2 regions of the Flavobacterium sp. GW821-FHT12A05 genome follow, and region 1 is predicted to be linked to the other one. Evidence: riboswitches for the same ligand, from Rfam matches in the RefSeq annotation. Region 1 holds a riboswitch; the other holds the start of a gene.
What was found. Region 1 has a riboswitch for cobalamin ahead of AC1RRQ_RS18820 (TonB-dependent receptor plug domain-containing protein). Riboswitches for the same ligand answer to the same signal wherever they lie in the genome.
Positions count from the first base shown of each region.

Region 1 (15,885 bases):
AAATAATCCTCCTTTATAGTCTCCACTTGCTTCTTCTTTGTTATTGTCATCATCGTTGCTGCAAGAAGCAAAAAATGCCGAGCTTACAATGACTGCTAAAAATAGTCTATTAAATTTTTTCATGATTTTTAAAAATTAAGGTTTATGTATATAGTATAATTTCTTCCCGGCATTTGTCTGCTGATTACGGACTGATAGTTTTCATTCCACAGATTTAAAACTTGAAATCCAATTTTGTAACTGTTCTTTGTTCCAAAATCATAATCTACTCCAATATTTCCAACATTGTAATCTTTTACTCTTGTTGCCGGATTATTAAAAGGAGTACTGTAAACTTCTCCATTGTACAAATACTGGAAATAAGAAGATAGCTTTTTCCAGTTGTATGCCACAGATCCCGTTAACTTATGATAAGGAACATATATTAATTGTTTGTAAACCAATTCGTTTTTAATTAATTGTTTGCCTTCTGAAACCGTATAGGCATAAGTACCATTTAGGGTAAAATTATGTGTGCCAATTTTAGGTTTCCATTCTAAAAGAACCTCGGCTCCATAGGCTCTAACTTTATCCGTGTTTTCTGGAGACCAAATATCTCCGCTTCCTTCCGTTGGCACCCAGCGAAGTAAATCCTTGATAGAGTTGTAATAAGCAGTAATAGATAAAGAAAAGTTTTTTCTAAAGAATTCGTTACCAATCTCGGCCTGATATGATGTTTCAGGTTTTAGGTTAGGATTGCCGCTTCCTTCCCAAAATAAATCATTGTAAGTTGGCATTCTGAAATTCTTTGAAGCATTAAGCTTTATGCGGTAAAAGTCCGTAAATTGATATCTTGTTCCGAATGAAAAAAGAAAAGGATTACCGTAATTATCCGTTATTTCATGACGAATACTGGCATTGTAATCCCATTTTTCGGTAAGTAAATGATGCAGCAATAAACTGGCAGAACCAACTTCTCTTTTTACATTATCAATACTCGAACCGTATCCTTTATTTCTGCTGTAATCTACAATTGAATTTAGTTTGATTTTATCATTTACATCAAAAGCCAAATCATATTTAATAATAGAAGTTTCGACTTTTCCGTAGGTAAATGTTTTAGAATCAATGTTTGGAAAATATTTATAAGATTCGCCAATATGCGCCACTCTTAATTTTGAAGTAAAACGATTAAAAAGACTTTCCCATTCTAATAAATTGCGAGTATTAAAATCGTTATATTTTGTTTTCAACGCGTTTGGAGAAGTTAAAGAAAAATGACGTTCTGAATCGTAAAACTGACTATAAGCTTTTATAATATTATTAGCATTGAATTTATAGCCAAAAGTAGTATTCATACTCGTGTTATAATATTCACCATTAATATTTCTCTGATCAGAAGTACCAGGATATTTAAAATCATTCTCAGAACTATTTCTTGAAATGCTGACCTGTAAGCTGTACTTTTCAGATGAAACTATAGTACGATAATTAGCGCTGTATGTGTCGTAACTTCCTGCACTAAAGAATACATGATTTGAAAATTCGTTTTTAAAACGTAAATCATTATTTAAATGAATACTTCCGCCAATGGCACTGCTTCCGTATAAAACACTTCCTCCTCCGGCTTTTACCGTTATTGAATTAAAATCTCTGGTTCCAATGGTATTAAAATCCGATTGGCCTAAGAACTGTGAATTAATGTTTATTCCGTTCCAGATTACAGCAGTCTGCGCACCCGTTGTTCCTCTAAAAGAAGGTGCCGAAGTCATACCAAGACCATTTTCCTTAAAATAAATAACAGTGTTGAAATTTAAAAGAGACGTTAAAGAAGGCTGGTTGGTATCAATAATAGAATCATTTAATACCTGAATTGACTGAGAACTGGAATATTTCTTAAGATTAGAGTCAGAAACGATAACTTCTTTTAATTTAATAGAATCGCTCTGCGCCGAAACGAATTGGCACAACATGAAAAGAAAAAAAACAAAACGTATTCTTATAGTCATAATTTCTACACTCTTTTTCCCGAGAGCTCGATATTTGTTATAAAGGCAGGTCTCCTGGCTTGCGTCTTGTTGTTTACCTTCCCATTCGCCGGGGCGAGCAGTGGTTTTGCAGTTTACAACAAGCATTCGTTTTAGAACAAAGCTTACAGTTGCGGGTACAGCTCAAGATTTACTTGATTCCCTTTTTAATGCGTTTTTTAATAAAAAAGCAACCTTAATTTGCTGCAAATATAGAGTTAAATATGCTGATAATTTAAATATGTTCTAATTTTTAGATGAAATAATAAGGCAAAAGAAAGAATTATACTTCTATTTTTATGACTTCTCCAAAATCGACTTTATTCTCGAATGCATCTTTTAAAGGCAGTGAGGACTGATGACATAAGATACTGCGTATAATGCCGGCATGAGCAACAATAACAACCGGATGTTTGATTTCTGAAATTCTATCAGATAAAAACTCCCCAACTCTTTGATGCAATTCTACAAAAGATTCTCCATTAGAAACCTGAATGTTTACAAAATCTTCCATCCACGGATTTAATTCTTCCGGCGGAATTTCATTCCAGTTTTTTAATTCCCAATCGCCAAAATTCATTTCCTTTAAGCGATCGTCTTCCTGATAAGAAATTGTTTTGATGTTATTCTGAATGTGTTTAGCCAAGATAGAACAACGCTTTAACGGACTTGAAAAAATAATGGCTTCAGCCGGCAATTCCGAAATAATTCTATCGAAGATTTCGTTAAAAGGTTCGGCAATATTTACATCAGATTGTCCGTAACAAATGCCTTTTTCGCAGATCGTTTCGGTATGGCGGACTAAATAAATTTCCATATAAAAAGAATACTTAAATAATAGATAACTTCACAAACCTGCTGCGTTGCCCCAAGACAATCTCCGGTATAACCGTCAATCCATTTTTTGAAATATCTTGCCAGAAAATAACGCGTGATAAAAACAGGAACTACAGCCAGAAGTATTTTATAATTGAAATAGGAGAGTGCCAACACCGGAATTAATCCAAAGAAAAACGAACCTAAAACTTCTTTCCAGCTGTGTTTTTTTGCTATCGGTTTGCTTTTGCTGGTAGCATCATCGCGAGAATATTCATGTGTAAAAATAATACTGATGGCAGCTAAACGACTTAATGAATGGGCAGAAATGAATAAGAGAAAAACCAGAATAATGTTGGCAGTAAAAAGTGAAATGGATTCCGATAGCAATTTAAACTTTACCAGAAAAAGTAAAACCAAACCTATTGCTCCATAAGCACCAATGGCGCTGTCTTTCATAATGATGAGGATTTTTTCTTTTGTCCAGCCTCCGCCAAATCCATCACAAACATCTGCAAAACCATCTTCATGAAATGCTCCGGTTGTTAAAACAGAAATGATAATGGCAAAAATAACTGAAGTTTCGGTTGATAAAAAAAGGGAGAAAAGATAAAAAGCCAAAAATGAAATGGATCCGACAATCCAGCCAATAAAAGGGAAATATCGTGTAGCTTTGTTTAAGTAATCAGGATTGTGATCAATGTTTTTTGGACACGGAATTCTAGTATAGAACATTAAACAGGTAAAGAAAATATGTAGTTCTTTTTTCATGTAAGATAAAAATTTAATTGAGTTTCTGTCATTGCGAGGAACGAAGCAATCTCGCTAACAATTGATTCAGATAATGAGATTGCTTCGTTCCTCGCAATGACAAATATGGATTTACTTCCTACTAACTCTCGCGCTTTCAAAACTAGCCATTTCGTTCAAAAAAGCTTCAGCCGATTTTAAAATAGGAAAAGCAATTGCACAGCCCGTTCCTTCGCCCAAGCGTAAATCTAAATTTAATATGGGTTTTGCTTCAAGATATTCCAGTAACTTTAAATGTGCTTTTTCGGCAGAACAATGACAGAAAACGGCATTTTTTTTAATATTCGGATTTATTTTTGAAGCAATTAAAAAAGCCACACTGCAGATAAAACCATCAACAAGAATCAGCATTTTGTTATTAAAAGCGGTAAGCATACCGCCTGCCATTTGTATAATTTCGAAACCTCCAAAATAAGTGAGCTGCTTTTTTAATTCGGCTTGACCGGAATAATTTCCTAAAGCTTTTTTTAGAATATTTTGTTTGTCGAGAAGTTTTTGATCGTTGATTCCAGTTCCTTTTCCAACGCATTCTTCAATAGGAAAACCAGTTAAAAGACTCATTAAAACAGAAGCCGTAGAAGTATTTCCAATTCCCATTTCACCAAAACCAATGCAGTTTGAACCTGTTTTAGCAATATTTTCAACAATCGATTTTCCTTTTTCAAAACACAACTGAAGTTCTGTGTCACTCATAGCTGGAACATGCAGAAACGATTGCGTTCCTTTTGCTATTTTGGCATCAATTAATTTAGCATTTGTTGGGAAATCATAATTTACGCCCGAGTCTACAATCGATAAATTGATATTATTTTGCTTGCAAAAAACATTTATTGCCGCACCGCCGTCCAGGAAATTATTTACCATTTGACGTGTTACATCCTGCGGATAATCGCTCACACCATGATTCGCAATTCCGTGATCGGCTGCAAAAACAATAATATTTGGATGTATGATTTTTGGGTTTAAAGTTTCGAAAACGGTTGCCATTTGAAAAGCCAGCGTTTCTAAAGTTCCCAGAGAACCAACCGGTTTTGTTTTGGAATCTATTTTTTCTTGTAAAAGTGTATCAAAATCAGTTTTGGTTTCTGTTTTATTTTCAGAATTTAAACTAAAATCAGAAATGTTTATTTGATGAATTTCGTTGATTTCTTTACAATCAGCGGTTTCAGACTTTTGTTTCCAGTGCAATTGCTGTAACATAGGCTGATTGCCGTAATTGGTGGCAGGTTTTCCAATGCAGAAATAACCAAGGGGTTCAATATTTTCGGGTAAATTTAGAATCTTCTTAAACTGAAAATAGTTTAAAATCGAAACCCAGCCCATTCCGTAACCTTGTTCTGTAAGCGAAAGCCAAATATTCTGCGCAGCACAAACCGAGCTGAACTTTACAGCTTCATTACTCCCAATAGTTCCAATGGTAAACTGATTCAAAACAGAACGATCGTAAGCAATTATAAGTCCGATTGGCGCTTCTTCAATTGCTTCCAGTTTTAACGATTTATAAAGTTCTTTTTGTTCCGGGTTATCTGTAAGTTCCTCGGCTTTTTTATTGTAATCTAAGAATAGATTTTTAATAGCGCTTTTAACTTCATCTGATTTAATGATATAATATCGTGTCGCATCGGTTAATCCAACAGAAGGCGCCCAATGTCCGGCCTGTAAAGCTTTTTGAATTACTTCATCAGGAACCGGATCGGTTGTAAAATGTCGGGTATCACGACGTGATTTTAATATATCGTCTAAACTGCTCATAAAAACCAAAATTTAAATCCCAAATTCCAAATTTGAAAATGGAAATATTCTAGTAAAGGTAAAGCATAGCTTTGGAATTTGGGATTTAAAACTTGGATTTTCCTTTCAATTTATTGGAATTTGGAATTTAAAACTTGGAATTTTACCCTTTTATTTTAACTGGAATTCCGGAAACCATCAAAACAACTTCATCTGCTTTTGAAGCTAAAAACTGATTCATCCAGCCTTGCAGTTCGGTAAATTTTCTGCCAATTTCTGTTGCAGCATGAACGCCCATTCCAATTTCATTGGTCACTATAATTAAGGTGATGTTTTCCTGACCGGCAATTGCAAGAAACTCTTTTTTTGCTTCTTCCAGGCTTAAACTTACCTCATTTTTATGATCTACAAAAAAGTTGGTAAGCCAAAGCGTAACACAATCGATTAAAGCTGTTTTTTTAGAAAAATCAATTTCGCTCAAATACTTTTCTTTTTCAATATTGGTCCAGCGTTCGTCTCTTTCTTGTTGATGACGATCGATTCGGTTTTGAAAATCCGAATCCCATTTTCTGGCCGTTGCCACATATATAGGTGAATCTGAAAGCTGCAACGCTAAATTTTGGGCATAAGTACTTTTTCCTGATCGTTCGCCTCCGGTAATTAGGTAAATCATTTATAATGGTTAGTTGTTGATTGTTAATTATTAATTTAATTTGGAAACTCTTTTTGCCTCTAGATGATTTTTGGAAGTTTTAAGAATACTCGTTATAGTTTTAAAATTGAAATTGCATCATTGTTAATGTTTTCGAATTCCTTTTCATTTAAATAATCAGTTGCCTTTAATAGTTCTAACCAATAAACGGTTTCATTGGCTTCTTTTTGCGCAATTGAAAATTTATGAATAAAATCACTTTTACTTTCAGCATGTTCTGCTTCCCTAATCATTGCCCCAATACTGGTTCCTGATCTAAGAAGTTGTTTAGAAAGAATAAATTCTTTTTTATCATTATTTAGATATTGATATAATTTAATAATTCTCACAGCAAAGTCAAAACTTTTATTTTTAATAACGTTGTTTTTCATAATTAACAACTAACAATTTATAATTAACAATTAATAAGGGCAATGTCGGCATTTGTTTCCGCAGCAAGTGCCGCGTTTTAAGTGATACCAGGTTTTAAAAACCATATTGCCATTTTCGATGTAGTAGTCTATATCTTCAATTAATTTTTCTGATTTAGGTAAAGATACGGCTTTGTTTTTAAGGGCATTTTTTGGGGTAATAGTTTCAACATAAGCCTCGATTTTATCTTCACAGGCTTCTTTGAAGCAACTTGGGCAAAGGCAGTCGCCTCCATCTGAAAGATTAAAAATAGGCGGATAATCATTGCACCAGCATTTGTTTTCAACCGAAATATCGCCGCAGCTGAATTCAGTCTCACAGCTTGAGCAGATTTTTATTTTTGTGGTATTCATAAATGTAAAGATACAGTTTTGTTTTTTGTAGGAATAAAGGTAAATAAAAAATTTAGAAAATGCTTTACCTTTGTTCCTATCGAAAACGCAAAATATGAAACATTTATTCCCTAAACTGATTTTTCTTTTTTCTTTTTTTGTTCTAACAGGATGTAAGAAGAATGAAACAACCGAAACTGTAAAAACTGAAATTGCAAAAAACAGCATTGAATACGCTTCTGGGCTTTCTATCGTTAAATACGACGATTATTCTGTTGTAACAGTTTCAAATCCGTGGCCCAATTCGAATAAAGATTTCAAATATATTTTAAAAGAAAAAGACGCTAAAGTTCCGGATAGTCTGCAGACATTTACCACGATTCAGGTTCCGTTAGAATCTATTGTCGTGACTTCAACCACTAATATTCCGTTTTTAGAAATGCTGGAAGTCGAAAATAAACTGGTAGGTTTTCCACATACAGATTATATTTCGTCTGAAAAAACAAGAGCCTTAATTGATAAAGGTTCTGTGAAAAACGTTGGACAAAATGAAAAATTAAATATCGAACAATTAATAGAATTATCGCCAAATTTGATTGTAACTTTTGGAGTAGATAACAATAACCCGATGTTGGATAATTTGAAAAAAAGCGGTTTAAATGTTTTAATTCAGGGTGACTGGATGGAACAATCTCCGCTTGGAAAAGCAGAATGGATAAAACTATACGGTGCTTTATTTGGCAAGGAAGATAAAGCAAAAGAATTGTTTGATAAAATTGTTCAAAGTTACGATCAGGCTAAAAAACTGGCAGCAGAAAAAACAGCAGGTTCAACTGTTTTATACGGATCAATGTATGAAGATGTTTGGTATGTTGCGAAAGGAAACAGCTGGGTTGCCGAATTTATGAAAGATGCTCATGCTAATTATTTATGGGCAGATTTAAAAGGAACAGGAAGTGAAGGCTTATCTTTTGAAAAAGTTTTGGATAAAGCGAAAACAGCAAATGTCTGGATTGCTTCGGGTTCATTTAAAACTTTAGATGAATTGCAGAAAGCAAATCCGCATTATGGAGAGTTTGACGCTTTTAAAAATAAAAACGTTTACAGCTTTGAAGGTAAACTGGGCGCAACGGGAGGAACAGTTTATTACGAACTGGCACCAAGCCGTCCGGATTTAGTTTTAAAAGATTACATCAAAATTTTCCATCCGGATTTACTGCCTAGCTACGAATTTACTTTTGCATCAAAACTGAATTAAATTGGCGAATAAAAAACGAAATACCATTTTATTTGTCATCTTGTCATTAGGTCTTTTACTGATGTTTTTCGCAAGCATTAGTTTAGGATCTGTTACGATTCCGCTTAAAGATGTTTTTACAAGCTTAACTGGAGGACATGCGGCAAAATCAACTTGGGAATATATTATTATTAATTACCGTCTGCCAAAAGCGATTACGGCAGTTTTAGTTGGAACCGGACTTTCGATCAGTGGCCTTTTAATGCAGACTTTATTTAGAAATCCGCTTGCAGGGCCTTATGTTTTGGGATTAAGTTCCGGAGCCAGTTTAGGTGTTGCTTTTGTGATTTTAGGTGCCGGATTTCTGCCTTCGTTTTTAAGTGTAATTGCTTTATCCTCATACGGAATTGTAATTGCCTCAACATTTGGCAGTACCTTGGTTTTATTATTGGTTTTAGTAGTCTCGCAAAGATTACGAGATACAATGGCAATTTTAATTGTTGGTTTAATGTTTGGCAGTTTTACAACCGCAATCGTAAGTGTTTTGACTTATTTCAGCACCGCAGAACAATTGCAGAAATTCACTTTTTGGTCCATGGGAAGTTTAGGAAATCTTTCGTGGTCAACTATCGGAATTTTGACTTTCTGTGTTGGAATTGGATTGCTTTTAAGCGCTAAAAGTATCAAGCCTTTAAACGCTTTGCTTTTAGGCGAAAACTATGCAAAAAGCATGGGTTTGAATTTTAAAAGAGCCAGATTGATTATCATATTTGCAACCAGTATATTATCGGGAGCAATTACAGCATTTGCAGGACCTATTGCTTTTATTGGTTTAGCGGTACCGCATATTGCAAAACTTACGTTTCAAACCAGTAATCACACTATTTTGTTTTGGAGTACTTTATTTTTAGGATCGATTATAATGTTGTTTTGTGATATCGTTTCTCAAATGCCGGGATTTGATGTTACACTGCCCATAAATGCCATAACATCGATTATTGGAGCACCGGTGGTAATCTGGCTTTTAGTACGAAAAAGAAATTTTCAATAGATATTAGACCACAGATTTTACAGATTAAACGGATGTCACAGATGATTTTTTAATCATTTTAATCTGTGGCAAAAGAAAAAAAACTCAGCAGCTTAGTATCTTACAACCTTAGCATCTAAAAAAATGATAAGTATCTTAAAAACTTCAAATTTAAATATTGGATATAAATCCAAAAATTCGGTTGTGACTATTGCCGATAATCTGAATTTGAATTTAAAGTCAGGAAAACTCATTTCTTTGATTGGAGCAAACGGAATTGGAAAATCGACTTTGCTGCGCACTATTACCGGAATTCAGCACCCGTTATCAGGAAGTGTTTATTTGAATGATAAAAATATTACCGAATATAAATCTCTGGATTTAGCGCAGAATTTAAGTTTGGTTTTAACTGAAAAATTACCACCAAGTAATCTTTCAGTGTTTGAATTAGTCGCTTTAGGACGTCAGCCGTATACCAATTGGGTTGGAACTTTAACTGATGCTGATATCGAAAAAGTTCAGGAAGCAATGCAATTGACGCAAATTGAACATCTTTCTCATAAAAAACATTACGAAATAAGCGACGGACAATTGCAAAAGGTTTTAATTGCCAGAGCTTTGGCACAAGATACACCGCTTATTATTTTAGACGAACCCACAACACATCTTGATTTACTGCATAAAGTTTCTCTATTTAAATTATTAAAGCAACTAACTCAGGAAACCCAAAAATGCATTTTGTTTTCAACGCACGATATTGATTTGGCAATTCAATTAAGTGATGAAATGATTGTGATGACGCCGGAAAATGTTGTTCAGGATGAACCTTGCAATTTAATTTCAAACGGAAGTTTCGCAGCCTTGTTCAAAGACGAAAATATCATTTTTGATGCTGAAAAAGGGAAGTTTATTGTAACTTAACTTTTCCCGATTAAACAGATAAACGATTAAACGTTTTTAAGTCCAATCTGTCTTTTTGCCTCACCAACAACAAAAGCAACCGAGTTTGCGATATTAAAACTGCGGATAAGCGGAGACATCGGAATTGTTAAATGGTTTTCAAACCTTGCCATAAATGCTGCGCTCAAACCAACGCTTTCTTTCCCGAAAACTAACCAGTCGCCATCTTGAAATTCGATTTCAAAATACGATTTTTCGGCATGAGAACTCATTAAGAATACGCGGGAATGATCCGGAATTTGTTTCACCCATTCGTCTACATTTTGATATTCGGTTACATCAAGGTGAACCCAATAATCCAAACCGGAACGTTTTAGGTTTTTATCATTAATTACAAAACCGAAAGGATGAATTAAATGCAGACGGCTTTCAGTTCCTACGCATAATCTTCCAATATTTCCGGTATTGTTTGGTATTTCTGGTTCAACAAGAACAACGTTTAGCATTATCGTTTATTTGTTAATTCGTTTAATCGTTTATTTGGAAATTATCTAATTCTCAAATCGACTCATTATCTAATTTAAAATCGTTTACTTCTAAAACCTCTCCGGCTTTTAAGTTTTGCAAATATACATTTCCTATTCGAACACGAACTAACCGCAGAGTAGGAAAACCAACCGCAGCGGTCATTTTTCGAACCTGACGAAACTTTCCTTCGTTTACGGTAATAGAAGCCCAGGAAGCAGGGCCGTGTCGTTCGTCTCTGATTTTTTTGGCTCTTGGACCAAAATCCGGAATTTCGGTTACAATAAAAGCAGAGCAGGGTTTTGTTTTGTATTTTCCACCTTCAAAACCTATTTCAACGCCTTTTTGCAATTGTTCAATCGCTTCGGGCGTAATAATGCCGTCAACCTGAACATAATATTCTTTGTCGACTTTTTTACTTCTTATCTGCTCGCTTACTTTTCCGTTGGTTGTGAGCAGAAGCAAACCTTCAGAATCTTCGTCTAATCTTCCAATTGCCATTGTTCCTTCTGGAAAATCATGCAATTCGCCCAAAAGTTTTTTCTTTCTTTTTAATTCGTAGATAAACTGGCTTAAATAACCATAAGGTTTAAAAAGAATGAAGTGTCTGTGCATGTTTTATTTTTTTGCAAAGATAATGTTGTTCTGCAAGTATTAAAGCAAATCTCAACAGGGATTACTCGTTTTTTAATTTCATCTTTTTCAGCCATTCATAAACAAACCAAACTGCTGTAACAACAAAAACAATCAATAACAGCGTATAATAGTCTTTGAAGAAGTCGTGAAAATAACTTCCAATAAAAATATAAATCGATGCCATGCACAGTTTTATGAAAATGAATTCGGCATTAGACCAGCTTGTTTTAATTTTAAAGAACTTCATAAGATTTGTAGTTTAATTGTTTGATAAATAACAGATTGTGAGTTAATGTTTAAAGTTATGAAAATGATTTATAAACCAAAAGCAATGTTAAACCCTTTCGTTTTAAAATTTAGAATTCGTAATATTAATATAGAAACTCAAAATAATAATGATATGGGAACTAATAATTTAGGCTCTAAAAAAATAAATGGAGTACAAAAAAATATAGACGAATCGAAAGGAAAGAATATTTCGCACGACGGAAAAGCTGATGATGCCAACTTGAAAAAAGAAGTCGTAACAGATGCTGACGGAAAAAAAGAAGTAGTCGAAAGAGCGCGAAATGAAAACGAGGATATTAAAACAGTCAAAGATGATGTGAATCCGAATAATCCAAATGCAAATCGAGGTGTTTCATCCGAAGAAGAAGCGAAAAAAACGGTAGAAAATAAAGACCGAAATTCTGATGTTGAGCCCAATCGTTATCCAAATTCTCATCCGGATAATCATGAAGATCGCGGTAACATGAAACTAGATGAAGATAATTAAATAAGCAAAAAAGAACGGTTTTGTGTGATTTTTATGTGAAATAACATTTGATTATGATAAAGTCTTAATCTTATTGTAAACTCGGTTTTTGCCATGGCCAACAGGCGATATCTTCGTAAATTGTAGCTAATAATTTAAATTTTAAGATTATGGCACTTTTAGAAAACAAAGTAGCTTTTGTCTCTGGAGGCGGTTCAGGAATTGGACGGGCAGTGGCAGAAGCCTACGCTCGAGAAGGAGCAAAAGTTGTAATTTCGGATATTAATGTAGAACACGGAGAAGAAACCGTAAAAGTTATAAAAGATAGCGGCGGGGAAGCCTTTTTTGTAAAAGGAGATTCTTCGAGTGCAAGCGATAATATGCGAATGGTTGAGGTAACGGTTTCAAAATACGGCCGACTTGATATTGCCTGCAACAATGCGGGAATGGGCGGTCCGGCAAAACCAACTGGAGAATACGAACCTGAGGCATGGGATCGCGTAATTGCCCTGAATTTAAGTGGTGTGTTTTATGCCTGTCGTTATCAGTTAGAGCAAATGGAGAAAAATGGCGGCGGGAGTATTGTAAATATTGCTTCTATTCACGGGCAGGTTGCGGCGCCGTTAAGTCCGGCCTATACAGCTTCTAAACACGGAGTTGTGGGTTTAACCAAAAACATTGCTGCTGAGTATGCTTTAAAAAACATTCGTTGTAATGCGGTTGGACCAGGTTATATCGAAACAGCATTGCTAAAAGACAATATGAATAAAGACACCATGAACTCCATAGCTGCAAAAGCACCAATGAATCGATTAGGAACTGCAGAAGAAGTTGCCGAACTGGTACTATTTTTAAGTTCTGAAAAATCTTCTTTCACAACCGGAAGTTATATTATTGCTGATGGTGGTTATACCGCAGTTTAAAAACTATAATAAAAAGCATTTTTTAAGAAGCTGTCTGTTTTATCAGGCAGCTTTTTTTGCTCTATAATAATAAATAATCGAACTTAATAAGTGTATTTTCTTACTAATTATTGTTGTAGTGTAAAGTAATTGTAAATGTTATAAAAATCGCCAAAAAGCCCAATATACTTGATAAAAACAACAATTGAGGATAAAATACATGGCTTTTTCTCACAAATAATTGCAAAATAGCTTACGGTAAATTTATGTTTTTACAATATTCTCTTAACTTTAAACGAGATAAATTTGAATTCTAAAACTCTATTCTTAAAACGTATGAAAAACAATTACTCTTTTCGTCATTTAATGACTTTTTTAGGTTTTTTTTATTGTTCGATAAGTCTTTTTGCTCAGACTTCTCCGGCAGCACAAACATTACCTTACACACAAAACTTTGATGCATTAGCAGCAAGTTCGACAACTTATCCAGCTGGATTTCAGGGTTGGGGAGCAACGACAACAGCTCCGGCAGCAACATACAGTACTGCTTTAATTAGTGATAAAGCTTTGGTTGCGAATAGTACGGCTTCAATTAATAGTGGTAATATTCATAATTATAATGGAAAAATTGGATTTTTAGACACGGGAAGTGCTGATTTAGCTATAGGTTTTGCTTTATCAAGTACTGGTCAAACAGCGGTACAAGTCCAATATGATGCAATGGTTATTCGTAATCCTTATGATGGAACCAGTTCTAATAACCGTGTTTTAGAAATGGCTTTGCAATATCGTGTAGGTACTACAGGAGCTTTTATTACCCTGCCATCTACAGCGTATTTAAGCGGCACAACGCTGCAAGTAGGAGCTGGTGTTACTACACCATTAAACCCATTAAGAATAAAAGTAACATTGCCTGCAGAATGCGATAATCAGGCAGTAGTTCAAATAAGATGGATTGCAAGACAATATTCTGGCTCAGCAGGTGCCCGTCCTTCATTTGCAGTAGATAATATTGATATTAGAAGTGATATCGCTGCTCCCGTGAATGTTGCAGGTTATCCAAAAACAAATAATATTTTAGGACAAAGTTTTGATTTTATCAATAAAATAGATGAAGCAGGAAAAACGTACTATGTTCTTTTACCTGGAGGAAGCGCACAGCCAACAATTGCTCAAATAAAAGCAGGTCAGGATGCAGCTGGAACAACAGCTTTACAATCTGGATTTTTAGACATTACAGATTCATCTCAGGAATATTTAAAAACTTTTTCAGGATTAAGTCTTAGCACTGCATATTCTGTTTTCTCTATTTCAGAGGATCCTTACGGAAATGTTCAATCAACAGTAAATAAAGTTGATGCAACAACTTCAAACGTTGCACTTCCTTCTATTTCAACAACAATTGCTGCGTTAGATTTAGGTTCTTCTGAAGTAAATTTTGATTCGGCGGTAGTAAATTACCAAATTCAGGCAGCTAATCTTACTAATGATGTTGTGGTAACTTCTTCGGCAAACTTTACAATTTCTGAAGATAACAACACGTTTGCATCTTCTTTGACATTCGTTCCTGCTGATTTTGCATCTAACGCATCTAAAACAGTTTATGTAAAATTTACGCCAAATGCAGCCACTAACTTTACAGGACAAATTACTCATGAAACAACTGGAGGTGCAGCAAAAACAATTACACTTACAGGAAACGGAATCAATCCTTATGTACAAGGATTTAACGATGCAAATGTTTTATCAAACAGCGGCTGGACTCAATATAATGTTGCGGGAACTTTAAATAAATGGGCTTATACTAATACTGCCAGAAATATCAATTCAGGAGCTGGTGCGGTTTTAATGAATGGATTTTCTGATAACGGACCAAGTAAAGACTGGTTGATTTCGCCAAAATTACATTTAGATACTTTTTCCCAATTTGCATTATTGTCTTTTTACTCACGTAAATTTTATGCAGGACCAAGTTTAAAATTAATGGTTTCTACTAATTATGATGGGGTAAGCAGTCCTGAAACAGCAACGTGGACAGAAATTGATGGTAAATTTCCAACTACAACCGGAACTTACGTACAATCGCAATTTATAGATTTAAGCGCATTTAAAACTCCAAATACTTATGTTGCCTGGGTTTATGAAACAACAGCAGGAGGATCAAATAATGCTTCAGAATGGTCGTTAGATGATGTTGCTATTACAAACGAAGCAGGTTATGTAAATGCAAATCCTGTTTTAGATTTCGGAGATGTTAATCCAAATGCGGTTTCTGCTAGTCAGTCTTTTGTTTTTAAAGCCGAAGGTTACGGAGATATTACGATTACAGCTCCTGCAGATTATCAATTGTCATTAAATAATAGTTCGTTTCAATCAAGTGTAGTGGTAAGTGCTGCAGATGCTTCAACAGGGAAAAACATTTATGCAAGATTTGCACCTACTTCAAAAAAATTAAGTATTTCGGGAGTTTTAACTGTTACAGGAACTTCATTAAATAAACAAATTGGTTCATTTATAGGTTCTTCATTACCAAAAGCAGATACATTTGATGTAGTGACTTATAATTTAGAGTTTTTTGGATCAGATGTTAAAGATAAAAGCAATGTTGAATTTGGACCAACTGATGATGCTTTACAAATAGAAAATGTTGCTAAAGTAATGAACAAATTAAACGCTGACGTTTATGTAGTTCAGGAAGTTTCTGATGATCCATCTATTGATATTTTAATTTCTAAAATAAACATCAACGGAAAAACATTCGATAAAGTAATTTCTACTTCTTGGTCTTATTCGTTTCAGGCTTTAGATCCTAATTTCCCTCCGCAAAAATTAGTGGTGCTGTATAATACACAAACAACTACGGTAAAAAATACAAAAGTATTGTTTAAAGATTTATACGATCAGGTTCGTGCCGGAACGGTAGTTTTACCTAATTATCCGGGAACAGGTACTGCTGAGGCTAATGACGACAGCTTTTTCTCATCTGGACGTTTACCATATTTAGTTCAGATAGAAACTAACCTTGGAGGAATCAAAAAAGAAATTAACCTGATCGATCTTCATGCTCGAGCGAATAGCGGAAC
Region 1 covers NZ_JBXAQY010000008.1:54,132-70,016, reverse strand. Annotated here, with positions in the region: gene AC1RRQ_RS18825 (YncE family protein) at 1-123, opposite strand, end outside; gene AC1RRQ_RS18820 (TonB-dependent receptor plug domain-containing protein) at 129-1,988, opposite strand; cobalamin riboswitch at 2,016-2,220, opposite strand; gene cobC (alpha-ribazole phosphatase) at 2,290-2,823, opposite strand; gene AC1RRQ_RS18810 (adenosylcobinamide-GDP ribazoletransferase) at 2,808-3,593, opposite strand; gene cobT (nicotinate-nucleotide--dimethylbenzimidazole phosphoribosyltransferase) at 3,705-5,384, opposite strand; gene cobU (bifunctional adenosylcobinamide kinase/adenosylcobinamide-phosphate guanylyltransferase) at 5,527-6,036, opposite strand; partial or broken gene AC1RRQ_RS18795 (four helix bundle protein) at 6,067-6,446, opposite strand; gene AC1RRQ_RS18790 (C1orf53 family protein) at 6,477-6,839, opposite strand; gene AC1RRQ_RS18785 (ABC transporter substrate-binding protein) at 6,934-8,076, shown strand; gene AC1RRQ_RS18780 (FecCD family ABC transporter permease) at 8,078-9,106, shown strand; gene AC1RRQ_RS18775 (ABC transporter ATP-binding protein) at 9,230-10,006, shown strand; gene AC1RRQ_RS18770 (tRNA (cytidine(34)-2'-O)-methyltransferase) at 10,033-10,491, opposite strand; gene AC1RRQ_RS18765 (pseudouridine synthase) at 10,544-11,125, opposite strand; gene AC1RRQ_RS18760 (hypothetical protein) at 11,187-11,393, opposite strand; gene AC1RRQ_RS18755 (hypothetical protein) at 11,451-11,921, shown strand; gene AC1RRQ_RS18750 (SDR family NAD(P)-dependent oxidoreductase) at 12,071-12,823, shown strand; gene AC1RRQ_RS18745 (choice-of-anchor J domain-containing protein) at 13,139-15,885, shown strand, end outside.

Region 2 (15,885 bases), on a different contig from region 1:
TGTTCCTCCCCATTTTGAATTTATATCTTTTTGCATTTGAGAAACTACAGATTTTGTAGCACCTTTCCCATATAGATATACATTTGACGATATTGTTATCTGTCCCCCTTTTATAACTATAATTCCATCTTTTCCATTAGGATCCATAAAAATTACTGGATTTGCATTACAATATAAGAACGGGGTTTGATTAGGATTTTTCTCTGCCAGCGGGTCAATATTCATCCAGCGACCAATTGCTGGATCATAATTACGTGCTCCATAGTCGTAGAAGTTAAGCCCTAACTCATCTTGCAATTCCTTGCCGTTGTACTTATATTTATTCTCCGCACCAATTTTAACACCATTGTACCCCATGTGTTTTAACCCAAAAGGATAATAATTGTTTTCTTCCTGAATGGCTAAGTTTTTATCATAACTTAAACGAATATTACCCAAATGATCCTTGTACTGGTAAACATATTTATAAGAACCTGATGAAGGTTCTACATAACCTTCGGCTGTTGGGAAAAACTTTAAAGTACTGTTCTCGTATTGATAACCTCCCAGATAATCTGTTGTAACAGCTGCTGTACCGGCACGATTTACGATTTTCTGTACTTTCTGCCCTTCTGCATTGTAAATGTAAAGAATATTTCCTGTCGAGGCAAAGGTTATTTTAAGTGGCAGATTTAAATGGTTGTAGGCAATCGAGGTGATGCTTTTGTTGGCATCAGAGATCATGTTTCCGTTAAGATCATACATATAATCGTCAGTAGTCTGGGTATTATCTATAAAACCCAGTGCTTTGTTACTGTTGTCGATTACTTTTGTCAGCTGGTTGCTTTTATCATTTGAATAAGTATAAGCCAAATTATCAATAAGCTGGGCTGTTTCGCTCTCTCCGTTACGAGTTAGATTTGTAATATTTCCATTTTTATCGTACCCTAAAGTCTCGTTGTAAGCATTATTTACCACTCCGCTTTTTGCAGAAATACTTTCTTTTAAACGGTTCAGGTTATCGTATTTATAACCGTAGGATCTTACAATTCCGTTATCTGAATTTGTGGCCCACTGGGTCTCGGAGATATTGCCATTGTAGAGTCCGTTTACCCCGCTAAAAGCTGACGGAACATCATAATTAATCTTAAAAGCAAACAAATCTTTTGGATCGTTTGGTTTTGAAAGCGCACTGACGTCGTTAATTGCCGTAAGCCATCCTCTAATATTGTAGGTATAGTTAATGTTCTGGATATTGTTTCCAACTTTTTTAGAAATAAGCTGCCCCATTTCATCGTAGTTATTATTAGCAATAACCTCAACAGGTCCGTTGTTTATCTGGTGGGTATGAGTTAGTACGCGGTCCTGAGGCGAATAAGTAAACTCTTCTCTGATACTTAATTCTGTACTTCCTGAAGTTCGTTTGTGCTTTGAAATCGTGTAAAGTACCTTACCTGCAAAATCAAGCTTACTGTCTGCCAGAGTATAACCTCCCAGATAATTCTGTAAATGAGTTCGCATTGGGCGTGCTTTAGTATCATAAATCGTAGTACTGGTTTCGCCTGCTGTGCTTAAGGCTGTAGTAAGCACTCTCGTCCAGTTTCCTGTCGCAAGACTTTTTACATTGCTTAAAACAGTTTCGCCCTCAACCGCAGTTGGAAGTGCAGGTGCATTTGGGTAATTATAATCGTCATAATAATTAACGCTTAAAAGTTTAAAACTAGTTGGCGCAATGTTGTTGCTGTAATATACCTGTATGTTATCTATAGTTCCAGATGTCTGTTTGGTTTCAAACAATACAGTCGCTGCGTTTTGAGCATCCTGAAGTGATTTTCTTGCCAAGGCATTACAAGTCTGATTGTTCCATCCGGTATAAATTGGGCGGTTAAAAGCATCGTATTTGGTTATGATCCATCCCACAGTAGTTAAATCCGAAAAAGGAGAATTGGCAGGTCCTGTGGCAACGGGTCTGTCTAATTTATCATATACAATAAATTCCCATTGTTTTCCGGGAAGTTTTTTCTCAGCCAAACGGTTTTTGTTGTCGTATTTATATTGATAACATAAATCGTTTAAGATATCGGCATTGATTACACCGTCTGCTTTTGGAGGAATAACATAAGTCAGGTTTCCATAGAGGTCATAAACATAATAAGTATCGTGTTTATTACCGGCATCATAGGTTCTTTTTAGAACTATCTGGCCTTCTTTGTTTTTAAATTCTACTGTTGAACCAGCAGTTTCTAATGGATTATTAGCACTGTTTTCATCATAGGTTATATTCTTATACAGTTTATCTGCTTCATAATTCCCCGCATCTGCAAAGCTTATTTCATACAATCCTGAACCCACATCCCAAGATGTATTTGCTTTAAACAATCTTACTTCTCCTTCGGCATTAGACTGATAGTCTAATTTGATTTCGTGACCGCTGTCTTTACCCCAGGAAGCTCCCGGTGCAGCTTGTTTTAAGACTCTGCTTAAAGGAGACTGCTCCAATATTTTTTCTGAAAATGGATTAGAAGTGTTTTTGTAATTTGTATAAAATGATACTGTAGCATTTTCTGCTGTAAGCTGATCAATTCTCGGGTAAGTGCTGCCTCCGTTAGAAGCGGCATAAGGGAGATACTCTATTAACTGTCTGCCCAAACCATCGTACTTAACGGGAGTAACAAGATCCTGTCCGTTTCCACCCTGTCCTACTGCTATAGTCTGCACCGGACGCCCAAGTCCATCAAAATAACTGATATTTTGATTCATTTCGTCCTTGGTAAGCGTATTTAAATTACCAGACTGAATTGCTTTTTTGGGAGATATTGTATAAATAAAATTATCATCACTGAAAGTTTGTCCCAAAGCATTTGCCGTTGCCAATAATACGATTAGGATTGTTATATATTTTCTCATAAATCTATGTTTATCTTATTAGGCCTTTAATATCTATTTTTTAATCACCAGTAAAGTAACACTTACAATACTCTTAGCGTTTAATGTAAGAGAAGTAAACTTACTGCTCTGGCCAGCTGCAAATTCTACAACAACTTCCTGACTTGCTGCTGCTCCGGACAGGCGTAAAAAATTAACTGTAAATTTTAATGTGGCTCCATTATGATTTGTTCCCGTAGCCCAAGCGTCGATACTAAGTACTCTACTAGAAGGATCAAAATAACGTTCAAATAAAAAGTCAACTTCTCTGGTAGTGCATGTACCATTGACATCTGCATAAGCTTGTCCGTCAGTGTTAAATTTAGCAAGACCCAGAGCATCGGCATCTGCCTGAGAAACTGATGAAGTAACAGCTCCTGCTGCTTGATTATAAGACACCGTTGAACCAAATTGATTTTGTCCACAATTACTTCTGGTAAACAACCCACTTCTGGCAATACTATTATAAATACAAACACCATTTGCGTTGGCATAAGCCTGACCATTATTATTTACATCTGACTGTGCTAAATCATCTGCACTTGCCTGAGAATTTGAGATATATTTTCTACTTGGAACTGTATAAGTAACATAACTTCCTGATAAACCTCCTCCGCAATCATTTTTTGCAAATACACCTGATTTAGCAGCGCTGTAAAAAAAGCATTCTGCAATCATATTGGCATTATATTGTCCGTTTGCATCTATATCATTTTGAGCCAATCTATCTGCCGTTGTTTGTGAACCGCTAGTGTATTTGCCCGCAGGAACAGTATAAGTATACGTTCCCGGAGTACCATTTGCCGGACAATCGTTTTTGGTAAAAGTTTTACTAATTGCTGCATTACTATACGTACAACTTCCATTTGTATTCGCATTAGCTTGTCCGTTTGCCTGGAACAAAGCAAGTCCTTTTGAATCTGCATCAGCTTGGGAAATATTTGAAGTCTGCGCTCCTGCTGCCTGAGTGTAAGATACGCTTGAAGGTACTCCTCCAGGACCGCAATCATTTTTAGCAAATGATCCACTTTGTGAAGCACTGTAATACGTACAATTTCCGTTTGCATTGGCATAAGACTGACCATCTGCATTAAATTTAGCAAGTCCCAATGCATCGGCATCGGCCTGAGAAATTGTAGAAGTTAAAACTCCCCTATTCTGGCTATAAGTTACAGTAGAACCTGTTCCGCCTGAAGCACAATTGTTTTTTGTAAACGAACCGTTTTGTGCTGCACTATAAAAAGTACATACCGCTTCTGCATTTGCTGCATTTTGCCCATACGTATTTATGGCATTTTGTGCTAATTGATCTGCATTTTCCTGAGAGACATTGCTAACATAAGTTCCGTAAGGAACAGAATAAGTAAATGTTCCCGGATCAGCGCCAGCTGGACAATTATTTCTATAGAAAACTTTACTTACTGCTGCATTATAAAAGGTACAAACAGCATTTGTATTAGCATAATACTGCCCGTCAGTATTAAATTTAGCAAGCCCCAATGCATCGGCATCTGCTTGCGAAATGTTTGATGTTGATGCCCCTGCTGCCTGGTTGTAAGTCACGCTGGAAGGTGATCCGCCCGAAGCACAATTATTTCTTGTAAACGAACCGCTTTGCGCAGCACTGTAATACGTACAATATCCGTTTGCATTGGCATAAGATTGACCATCTGAATTAAATTTAGCAAGTCCTAATGCATCGGCATCAGCTTGTGAAATTCTAGAAGTTAAAACTCCCGAATTCTGACTGTATACTACACTGGAACCTGCTCCTCCTGCAGCACAACTGTTTTTTGCAAACGAACCGTTTTGTGCTGCGCTGTAATAGGTACAATATCCATTAGCATTAGCATAGGACTGACCATCTACATTAAATTTAGCAAGTCCTAATGCATCGGCATCAGCTTGTGAAATGTTTGATGTTACAACCCCAGCTGCCTGACTGTAAACCACATTTGAACCTATCGCTCCTGGGCTACAATTATTTTTCGTAAACGAACCGCTTTGGGCTATACTGTAATAGGTACAAGATGCATTTGCATTAGCATAGATCTGACCATCTGCATTAAATTTAGCAAGTCCCTTTGAATCTGCATCAGCTTGTGAAATATTTGATGTTACAACAGCCGCTCCCTGACTGTAAACCACACTAGAAGGCGTTCCTCCTGCCATACAATTATTTTTGGTAAATGTTCCTGTTTGTGCTGCACTTTTATAAATCTTAACACTGCCTGAAGAGTTGTCTCCACAATCTATAGTCTGGCCTTTATAATTATAACAATATTTTTGAAGCACATTTAAATCCTTATCTTTTACAAACCTTAATCTTTGATCTGCATCATATTCATAATAAGTGGTAAATCCTTTAGGATCGGTAATACTTGTAACCCCTATTAACGGATTATAGGTATAAGTAGAGATAAAAACATTTGGGAGTGAATTTCTGAATGCGTTCAGTCCGTTTCGCAGTTTTTGTTCCGAACAATTATCTGACAAGCAATTATCCGAATCATCATTAGACAGTGCCTGCAGATTTGCAATAGTCTCGGCAGAAATTGTACCGTAAGCCAAATTATCAATTTTAGCAATTGGCTGGGTTTTATTGTATCCCCAAATAATAGACACCGGAGTTCCTCCGTCTATAGTGTATTGCAGCACATTTCCTTTTTCATCATATAAATCATAGGTGATTTTTTTATCTAAATTTAAATCTATTGTTGCTGCTCCTTTGTTAGCATAAACAAATCTCGGAAGAAGCAGATTGCTTGTTGCACTGCTTTTCTCATAACTAGTAAGCTGCTCTGACATTTTAGCTCCATCTTTAAATGTTTGTGTATTTAAAGGGATTCCTATCATATTTGCTGATGCCAAATCTGAACTAAACGGTTTTGAAATCATCTCTGGATCAGGAGCATAAAAATATTTAGTCAGTAATGTTTCTCCAACTGAGTTAGTTGTTGTTTGCGATGTTAATTGCAAATGCGATGGATTGCCATAATTAAAAGTAGTATTGCTTACTACTTTACCTTTCAAAATATTGGATGAATTATAAAAATAACTCGTTTTCTCGGATGTTTTTTGGTAGAACCATAAAATTGGAATATTATAGGTTATAGGTTCAATTGTTCGCAATATTTCTACTCCTCCATTTGCATCATACGGACACATTGGAGTTAGAGGATCTACAGAATTCTCATGATTATTAGTAGTTCCCATACGAAACATCTTAAATCCATTGTAAAAAGAAGTATTAGAAGGATCTTCAAAATAAGTGTTTTTCTCTTCCTCTACTATATAAGCCGCTGTTCCTTCTGTTTTATAGACTTTCTTGTTCAAAACTTTACCTCTTTTCCACCCGGCAGCGATTTGTACTGTCGGATTTCCAAAAGGTATTTCATCTGAAGCAGTCGTAAATTCATATTGAGTATATCCGTTATTAGTTTGATTTTTAACATCAATCTGTTTTTCTTTTACATATTTATAAGCAATAGAGTTTCCCTCTATACCAAATCTGGAATTTGAACTAATAGTGTAAGTAGCCGTATAACTGAGTCCTCCTGTACAACCTATTCCTCCTGATGACCCGCTTTGACCACATTGAATAAAAGTATAATTGGTAAAATTGTTTGACTGGAAAGTAGTACTCATTCTATTGATCAACTGACCGCTCGTATGTCCTGCATCAGCAATATCAGAGTAATCATATTGTTTCTTTAGCGCTAAGGTGTTGTCATTGTCATAATTTTCTATGCTTGCAATTCTAAGTCCGGCGCCTAAGTTATTTTTTGGTACAGGATCGTTATTTACATATTTAAGCTGTAAATTCCTAACACTCATATACTTCCCATATACTTCAACTTCTATTGTACCGGATTCTTTTAATGCCAAAGGAATTTTAAACGGTTGAGTAAAACTGTCAGGACCAGAATTATAAACTTCAATTCCACCAGAAAATACCCTAACCAAAGCACGATAATGTTTAGAAATAGTGGGATCAGATGAACGTCCATTATCCTTTTCAAACATTAATTGTCCTTGAGCCTCTGTTGCCGTAAAAGGAATTGATACATAATTAACACAATCATCAGGATTTGGATTCAAACATATTACCCCATCAATACCTGGGCCTTCCTTTATTGGTGCCGAGCCGCCTGTACCTTGTATAACACTACTGTTTACAATTACAGGGGTATATTTACCAAAAAGGTCAACTCCATAAAACTCGTTTGTTTCATAATTAAATTTTGTCCATCCTTTTGTAGGATAATGTATTTCTTTTAAAATTCCTGCCTGATTCTCTAAAGAATTTACAACGCGATTTGCCCTGCCCACTTCTGTTGGATAAGGATAAGAGATATAATGTTTAGGAATTAAATCTACATTATTACTTTTTCCATTATTATATCCAAAAAAATCCTGCCCTTTTGAAGTCTTATTTGGTAAAGAAACATTTGAATAGGTAAACTCTTGCTCGACTCTGCCTAGTAAATTAACGACTCTGTCCAGCTTTAATCTTTTGTCTGAGTAATAGCTTCCTGATGGATTGAAATAAGAGTAATCAAAAGTATAGCCCTTTACATTTCTAAAGCCTACATCTAGTAATTGCTGGATTTCAATTTTGCTCAAATATCCGTTTCCAGCTCCATTAACCAAATCCTGCCTTCCTAAATTCTTTGTAAATACGATTTTGGAGTTACCATCATTAAAAGTAATTTCTTTTATTTTTTTTAAAAAAGTATCCGTATTTCCTGTCGCGTCAATTACCTCGCCTATTTGACCTCTGGAAATATTGCCTCCAGCGCACTCTAGTCTTTCTACAATGTTTTTTACCTCTACTCTTTGAGAAAAGCTTTTATCCGTTAAAGTTCCATCATCCTGATAGGTGAAGGTTATTTTATTATTTGATGGTGTTTTAATTTCATCAACATACCACGCGCTTATATAGTGATCACTATGAGTCATCGCTTGCATAGAAATTTCTGTAGTATTAAGCGAATAAACATTTCCCTGTGGATCTGTTATTCTAAATTTCATGTTTTCTCTATTTGCTCCTAAAAGTTCAACTTTAAAAGCATTTGGCGGTATTGTAACAACATCATTACTGGCAAAATTTCTAATATAAAAACTTCCATTTACCGTAGGCGATGAAAAAACATACATATCTTTTACCCTGGACTTATCTAGATTATAATCTAAATTTGAAACAGCACCTTGATCATAAGGATGCAGCTTAAAATAAGCAATAATGGCATCTCCATCTGGAATTACATCTATATTAGGATTGTTTTCGTCGATGTCGTCTCTTGGACTTAAAACTACTTGAGCACCGGCATTTAGATTCCAGCCAAGACCTACCCAGGTTGCTTCCTGATTAACTTTTATACCAGAAGCGTGGTAATCTAAAGATATTGGCATCTTGAAATCCTTTAAATCAATAGTATACAATGGTATCGATATACCAGGAACACCAGTAGCCAGATCAACAGGATATTCGCCATACTTTAAAAAAGCTGCAGCCTCGGGAGATTTTGGAGCAAAATTTGGAGTTTGAAAAGTATTCGTTTCCGTTTGTGCCTGAATCTGCAGACAAAACATAAATATTGAAAATCGTACTATTATTTTAAGAACTTGGTTAGAAAATATTCTATGCATTTTATGATGGTTTACTGGAGTTCTCATTAATCTTATTGTTTAATCACTTTTACAGAATTTGAGGTATTTTTAATTCTGCGCACGAAAATAATTTTTTATTCGGCTCATTTTTTACGTCTTTCCGTAAAAGCATTAAGTTTAGTTTGATCTTCGAACATAGCTCAAAAACGCTGTAATCTATTTCTGTAATAACAAAAATAAAGAGCACTCAAAACTTTTTTCTCAAAAACACCCCCATAACCAAACATAGTTTATTTACATTTGCACCCGCAATGGTTTAGCTGCGATTTTTCGATTTCAGCTAACGAAGAGGGAATCAGGTGTAAATCCTGAACAAGCCCGTTACTGTAAGTTCCATGCAACATTTTGACAGACAAGAAAGCGATTCACAGCTTTCAAAATCTAATCTTTTGCCACTGCATTTTTTCTCAAATGTGGGAAGGCGGCTCAAAATGGGAATAAGTCAGGAGACCTGCCACTGTATATAATTTCAGGCTTTCGCGGACCAAAGTTTTGAAGCAGACACAATATCAAACTAACATTTGATTTTAATTTTTCCGTTTAAAACTATTTGTCACAAATAGACTATTTTGCTATGCACGTATGTAAAAACAGGCATTTAAGCCTAATACATGGTGGGTTATGTTTCTTACTTTGGATTTTATTCACGAATCTGATTTTTGCGCAGCATAATCCTAAAAATAAGGAGCTTGACTCTTTAAAACCGCTTCCGTTAAACGAAGTTATTCTAACCGCAAGTAAACGCGAGTTCAGGATAGAGTCGCCTATGCCGGTTCAGATTTTATCCGGCAAGCAGCTTGAAAACCTCAACAGCCTTTCTGTTGCCGATGCTGTTCGGTATTTTTCGGGCGTGCAGTTAAAAGATTATGGCGGAATTGGCGGTTTAAAAACCATAAACGTACGAAGTTTAGGAAGTGCTCACACAGCGGTTTTTTACGACGGAATGACGGTGGGAAATGCTCAAAACGGACAAGTCGATCTGGGAAAATATTCTCTCGACAATATCGAAGCCATCGAACTTTATAACGGTCAAAAATCGACTATTTTTCAGCCGGCACGTGGATTTTTTGCTTCGAATACTTTATTTCTAAAATCGAAAATCCCTGTTTTTGAATCGGGTAAAAATGCAAATGCTCGGGCTTCTTTTAAAACCGGATCTTTCGGATTGGTGAATCCTTCTCTTCTCTATCAGCAAAAAATAACTTCAAAAATTTCCCTTTCATCGAATATTGAATGGATGAAAGCGGATGGAAAATACAAATACAGATATCAGAAAAAAGACGGTTACGACACCACAGCCGTTCGTCAAAACGGAGATATCAACGCTCTTCGTGCCGAGTTAAACTTAAACGCAAAATTTGGTACAAACGGACAAGCCAGTCTTAAAGCCTATTATTACGATTCTGAACGAGGTCTTCCCGGTGCCATTTTAGCAAACAAGTATGAATATGTACAACGCCAATGGGATCGAAATTTCTTCATTCATGCCTCGGTTCAAAATTCTTTCTTCGAAAAACACGAAATGCTTGCCAATGTAAAATTCAGCCGAGATTACAGCCGTTACATTGATCCGGATTATAAAACACTTCAAGGCGCATTGGACAATAAGTATTACCAAAACGAATTTTACGCTTCAATTGTCAATCTCTACCATATAAAAGACTGGTGGAAAATGTCTCTTGCAACAGATTTCTCCATAAATACGCTCGATGCCAATTTGTACCGTTTCCCTTATCCTACCCGATATTCTTATTTGGGCGCAATCTCAAGCGAAATGCACTGGAAACGTCTTGATATTCAGGCAAACTTACTTGGGGCTTATGTCGACGAACAAGTCAAATATTACCAGCAAGGAGACAGTCAGCATGTTTTTTGTCCCGTTTTATCTGCTTCTTTTCAGCCATTTGATATAAAGAATTTCAGAATCAGGGCTTTTTACAAAGAGTCTTTCCGAATGCCTACTTTCAACGATTTATATTACACTTTTATTGGTAACAGTTCTTTGCGTCCGGAATTTACAACGCAATACGACTTTGGAACTACTTATATTATAGAGCCGAAAAAGTTTTTACAGTCGGCATCCTTTCAGGCCGATGTTTACTACAATCGGGTAAAAGACAAAATCATTGCAATGCCGTCTTCTAATCTTTTTAGGTGGACGATGATGAATTTAGGAGAAGTCGACATTCGCGGATTAGAATTAAATACCAACTTCGTTTTCAAATTCCCTGAACAAATATTCTTAGATCTCGGTCTTAGTTATACGTATCAACAAGCAATTGATATTACCCCAAAAGGCACTACTTATGGGGATCAAATTCCGTATACGCCTAGAAACAGCGGTACATTAACTTCATCCATCAACTGGAAAAACTGGAATTTAAACTACAGTTTTATTTACACCGGCGAACGATACAGCCAGAAAGCAAACATTCTTGTTAACTATGTAAAACCTTGGTATACCAGCGACATGGCTCTTATTTGGAACGGAAAAATGGCAAAACTTCCGGTAAAAATAAGCGGAGAGGTAAACAATTTATTCAATCAATATTACGATGTCGTGCTCAATTTTCCAATGCCGGGAAGAAATTACCGATTAAGTCTTTCAATAAATCTTTAAAACAAATAGCATCAACAATTAAAATCGCAACAATGAAAACAAATTTCAAATTTTGGTTCTTACTCGCATTTGCAGCAATTGTCTTTCAGGGATGTCAGGAAGAAGATCCTATTATTCCTGAAGAAATCGTGGTTTTACCACCAGAAACGGTTACAACCGTAGAGGGTTTTTATCTTCTTAACGAAGGTAATATGAACATGAACAAAGCTTCACTGGATTATTACGATTATGCAAGCGGTGTTTACAAACGTAACGTTTACGGGCAAGCAAATCCTGAAGCCACTTTAGGTTTAGGAGATGTTGGAAACGATATTGCCATTTACGGTTCAAAAATATATGCCGTAATCAACAACTCTAACAAGGTTGAGGTTATGGATGCTGTTACCGCAAAACGCCTTAAAGTAATTGATGTAAAAAACTGCCGCTACGTAACTTTTGCTAACGGAAAAGCTTATGTAAGCGCTTACGATGGCGAGGTACAATTAGGAGAAAACTCTCCAAATGGTTTTGTTGCCGAAATAGACACTACATCTCTTGCTATTACAAAAACCGTAAAAGTGGGCCGTCAGCCAGAAGAAATGGCAATTGTAGGTACAAAACTTTATGTTGCCAATTCAGGAGGATATAGTCCGCCAAATTATGAAAAAACCGTTTCGGTAATCGATTTAAAAACTTTTACAAAAATTAAAGATATAGAAGTTGCCATCAACCTTCACAGACTTGAAGCCGATCAGGATGGAGATTTGTATGTAAGCTCTCGCGGCGATTATTATGACATCCGTCCTAAATTATTTGTAATTGATACCAAAACAGATAACATCAAAAAAACTTTTGATATTACATGTTCTAACCTCACAATTGTGGGCGACAAAGCTTATATAATTGGTTCTGAATTTAATTACAAAACTTTCGACTGGATCATTAATTATTCCATGATTAATGTTAAAACCGAAACACTGCTTTCAGAAAGTTTTCTGCCAAAATCAGTCACCGACGAAATTAAAACCCCTTACGGACTTGCTGTAGATCCTATCTCTTTAAATGTATACGTAACAGATGCCGGAGATTATGTTTCTCCAGGAAAATTATACTGCGTTGATAAAAACGGAAACACAAAATTCGTAGTAACCACAGGAGATATTCCGGCTCATTTTGCCTTTAAAACTAAAAAAACAATAATTAAACCATAAACCTTAAATTAAAAAAAATGAAGAAAATTTTACTAGCATTGTCGCTTGTCCTGCTTCTTTCAGGATGTTATAAGGACGATATTAACGATCTTAAAAATGACGTCAATGACTTGAAAAACAGAATGGCTCAATATGAAAACTTACTTGATGTTCTAAACAAAAGATTATATGTTGTAAGCTACGAAACCAAAGAAGGAAGCTATGTTATTACCATGAGCGACGGATCGAAACTAACGGTTCGCAATACCTCATCTTTTATAAAAATTGGAGACAACGGAAACTGGTGGATCGATGGTGTTGATACCGGAAAATCGGCTAAAGGAGAAAGCGGAGATAAAGGTGAAGCTCCAAAAATTGCTATTGGAAGCAACGGAAATTGGTTTATTGATAATGTAGATACCGGAGTTTCGGCAGCTGGACAAAAAGGAAAAGATGCAGCCGAAATTATTTCGGTATCGTTGGCAAACGGAATCATGACTTTTACTTTTGCAGATGGACGTACGATCAGCATTTTGGCAAGCGCACCAGAAATTACTTTACCAAATCCTGCAGGAGGTTTTGCTATTGATAAAATGCAATGGTTTAAAGTTGAACCACAAGTAGCAAATGCTTCGGGCGCAACTTACAAATGGATTGTAAATGGTCAGGAAACAGCCGTAACAGCAAGTTTCTTTTATGTTTTTGCAAACGCAGGAACTTACAATATTGAGTTTAAAGCTAAAAATGGCGTTGGCGAAAGTTCTAAAACTTTCTCTGTAACAGTTGCCGAAAAAACGTATTTAAACAGAATTGCACGTGTATTTGATTTCTTCCCTGCACCGGGACAATTTGTAAATGCCCTGCCTGCTGCTACTGCAACAGATACCGATGAAACAATGCGAGTAAAAGCAGAAACAGCTTTAACTACCGGAAGTATGGTAAGTTTAGGCGGATTTGGCGGTTACGTACAATTTGGTTTTGACCACACCATCGTTAATAAAGACGGAAATGATTTTGTTGTTCTGGGTAATGCTTTTACAGATTGGTCTGAACCGGGAATTGTAATGGTTTCATACGACGCAAACGGAAACGGAAAAGCAGACGACGAATGGTTTGAAATTGCAGGTTCTGAACACAACAAACCAACTACAATTAAAAACTACGAGATCACATATTATAAACCAGAAACTGAACCAACGAATCCAAACGAACCTAAATATATTCGCTGGACAGACAATCAGGGACAAACAGGATATCTTTCTAAAAACCAGTTCCATAAACAAACTTTCTACCCATTATGGAAAGGAAACACGGTAACTTTTAAAGGAACGTTCTTAAAATCTAACATTTACGATAAATCAGGAACAGGAACAAACTGGGCCAATCCAGCTTATGATTGGGGTTACACAGACAACTGGGCTAATACTGATGTAAGAGGTCAAATCGATATCAGCTGGGCTGTAAACGCAAAAGGAGAATCGGTTAAACTAAAAGGAATCGACTTTATTAAAGTTTACAATTCTAACCGTGCCGAAGGCGCATGGTTAGGCGAAGTTTCTACAGAAGTTTCAGGATTTAAAGATTTAAATTTACCATAATTTAGAAATCATGTTTTTTGGAAAAAGCCTCAGGAAATCTGAGGCTTTTTTAATTCACAGCTAAAACCAAAACAGTCAGTACGTTACCAAAAAATTCCTTAAATTGTGAATATCTATTTCAGTATTTCGGCTATTTATTTTGCTGTAAAATCTATCTTTGGCATCCTTAAAAAATAGAAAAGATGAGCGCAATTTGGTACGAATGCAAAGTAAAATATAGAAAAACAGATGAAACTGGAGGCCAAAAAGTTTTAACAGAACCTTATTTGGTAGATGCAATATCTTATACAGAAGCCGAAAAAAGAATTAATGAAGAAATGGCGGCTTATATTAGTGAAGAATTTAAAATCACGAATATAAAAGTGGCAAATTATGCCGAAATACATCCGTTTGAGAATACCGATCGCTGGTTTAAATCAAAAGTTTCTTTAATTGCTTATGATGAAGAAAGCGGTAAAGAAAGAAAATCAAACATGTATATGCTGGTTCAGGCAAACGATGTGAGAGAAGCTTATGATAACACGATTCATGTGATGAAAAACACAATGGGAGAATATTCTATTCCTGCCATTTCAGAATCACCAATTATGGACGTTTTCCCATATTTCAGCGGTGAAGAAGGAGAAACCGAAATGCTGGAAAGATTCAATGCACTAAAAGCTTCAAAAACTGTAAAAGCAGATGAAGAAATAGTAGACCACATGGAGTTTGAAACTGCAGAGGAGGAATAAATTTTCTAAAATTCCAAAAAAATTAAAATTCCAAATTCCAATTAAGAATTAATTCTCAATATTGAAATTTTAACAAATTAGCTTCAGAGAAATCTGGGGCTTTTTTATTTTCAGAAAACAGAATTTCATCCAAATAAAAAATCAAAATAAATCCTATATTCGCTTTGCATTTTATTTAACTGATACAAAACCTTTTATTAAAAACCAAAAGCTCCATGACCAAAAAAACACTCATTCTAATTGGGTTTATTATACTAAAATTTGTGCTGCAGTATGTTTTACTAAGTCCCGAATATGATTTGCAGCGCGACGAATACCTGCATCTGGATCAGGCACATCATTTGGCTTGGGGATATTTATCTGTTCCGCCTGTTACTTCCTGGTTTTCCTATCTTATTTTACTGCTCGGGAATTCTGTTTTTTGGGTTAAGTTCTTCCCTGCTCTTTTTGGCTCTTTGACACTTTTAGTTGTTTGGAAAACAATCGAAAGCTTAAAAGGAAACCTTTATGCTTTGGTCTTAGGCGCGACATGTATTGTTTTCTCTGCATTATTAAGAATCAACATGTTGTATCAGCCCAATTCATTTGATGTTTTGTGCTGGACGACATTTTATTATATTTTAATACAATATATTATTACCGAAAAACCTAAATGGCTTTACATTGGAGCAGTTGTTTTTGCTCTTGGATTTCTAAATAAATATAATATTATCTTTCTCTTAATCGGACTTCTGCCAGCGTTTCTACTTTCGAAACAAAGAAAAATACTAGCAGAGAAAAAACTCTATTTCGCATTGATTTTAGGATTGATTTTGATTCTGCCTAATCTGTTATGGCAGTACAACAATCATTTTCCTATTGTACATCACATGAAAGAATTGGCCGAAACACAATTGGTAAATGTAAACCGCACCGATTTTTTAAAAGAACAGCTTTTCTTTTTTATTGGATCCTTCTTTGTTATTCTTGCTTCGTTTTACGCCTTATTATTCTATAAACCATTTGAAAAATTCAAGCTCTTTTTTGCTTCGATAATCTTAACACTACTTGTGTTTTTATACTTTAAAGCCAAAGCCTATTATGCAATTGGGTTGTACCCTATTTACATTGCATTTGGTTCCGTTTTTCTTGCAGATGTTTTAAAAACAGGGTGGAAACGCTATTTAAAGCCCGTTTTAATTGCACTTCCG
Region 2 covers NZ_JBXAQY010000002.1:154,144-170,028, forward strand. Annotated here, with positions in the region: gene AC1RRQ_RS04080 (DUF6443 domain-containing protein) at 1-2,886, opposite strand, end outside; gene AC1RRQ_RS04085 (DUF5977 domain-containing protein) at 2,920-8,583, opposite strand; cobalamin riboswitch at 8,813-9,050, shown strand; gene AC1RRQ_RS04090 (TonB-dependent receptor) at 9,128-11,197, shown strand; gene AC1RRQ_RS04095 (YncE family protein) at 11,230-12,387, shown strand; gene AC1RRQ_RS04100 (PKD-like domain-containing protein) at 12,405-13,964, shown strand; gene AC1RRQ_RS04105 (DUF4494 domain-containing protein) at 14,147-14,695, shown strand; gene AC1RRQ_RS04110 (glycosyltransferase family 39 protein) at 14,911-15,885, shown strand, end outside.
Region 2: linked by a shared signal. The riboswitch ahead of AC1RRQ_RS04090 (TonB-dependent receptor) and the one ahead of AC1RRQ_RS18820 (TonB-dependent receptor plug domain-containing protein) in region 1 are both predicted to bind cobalamin.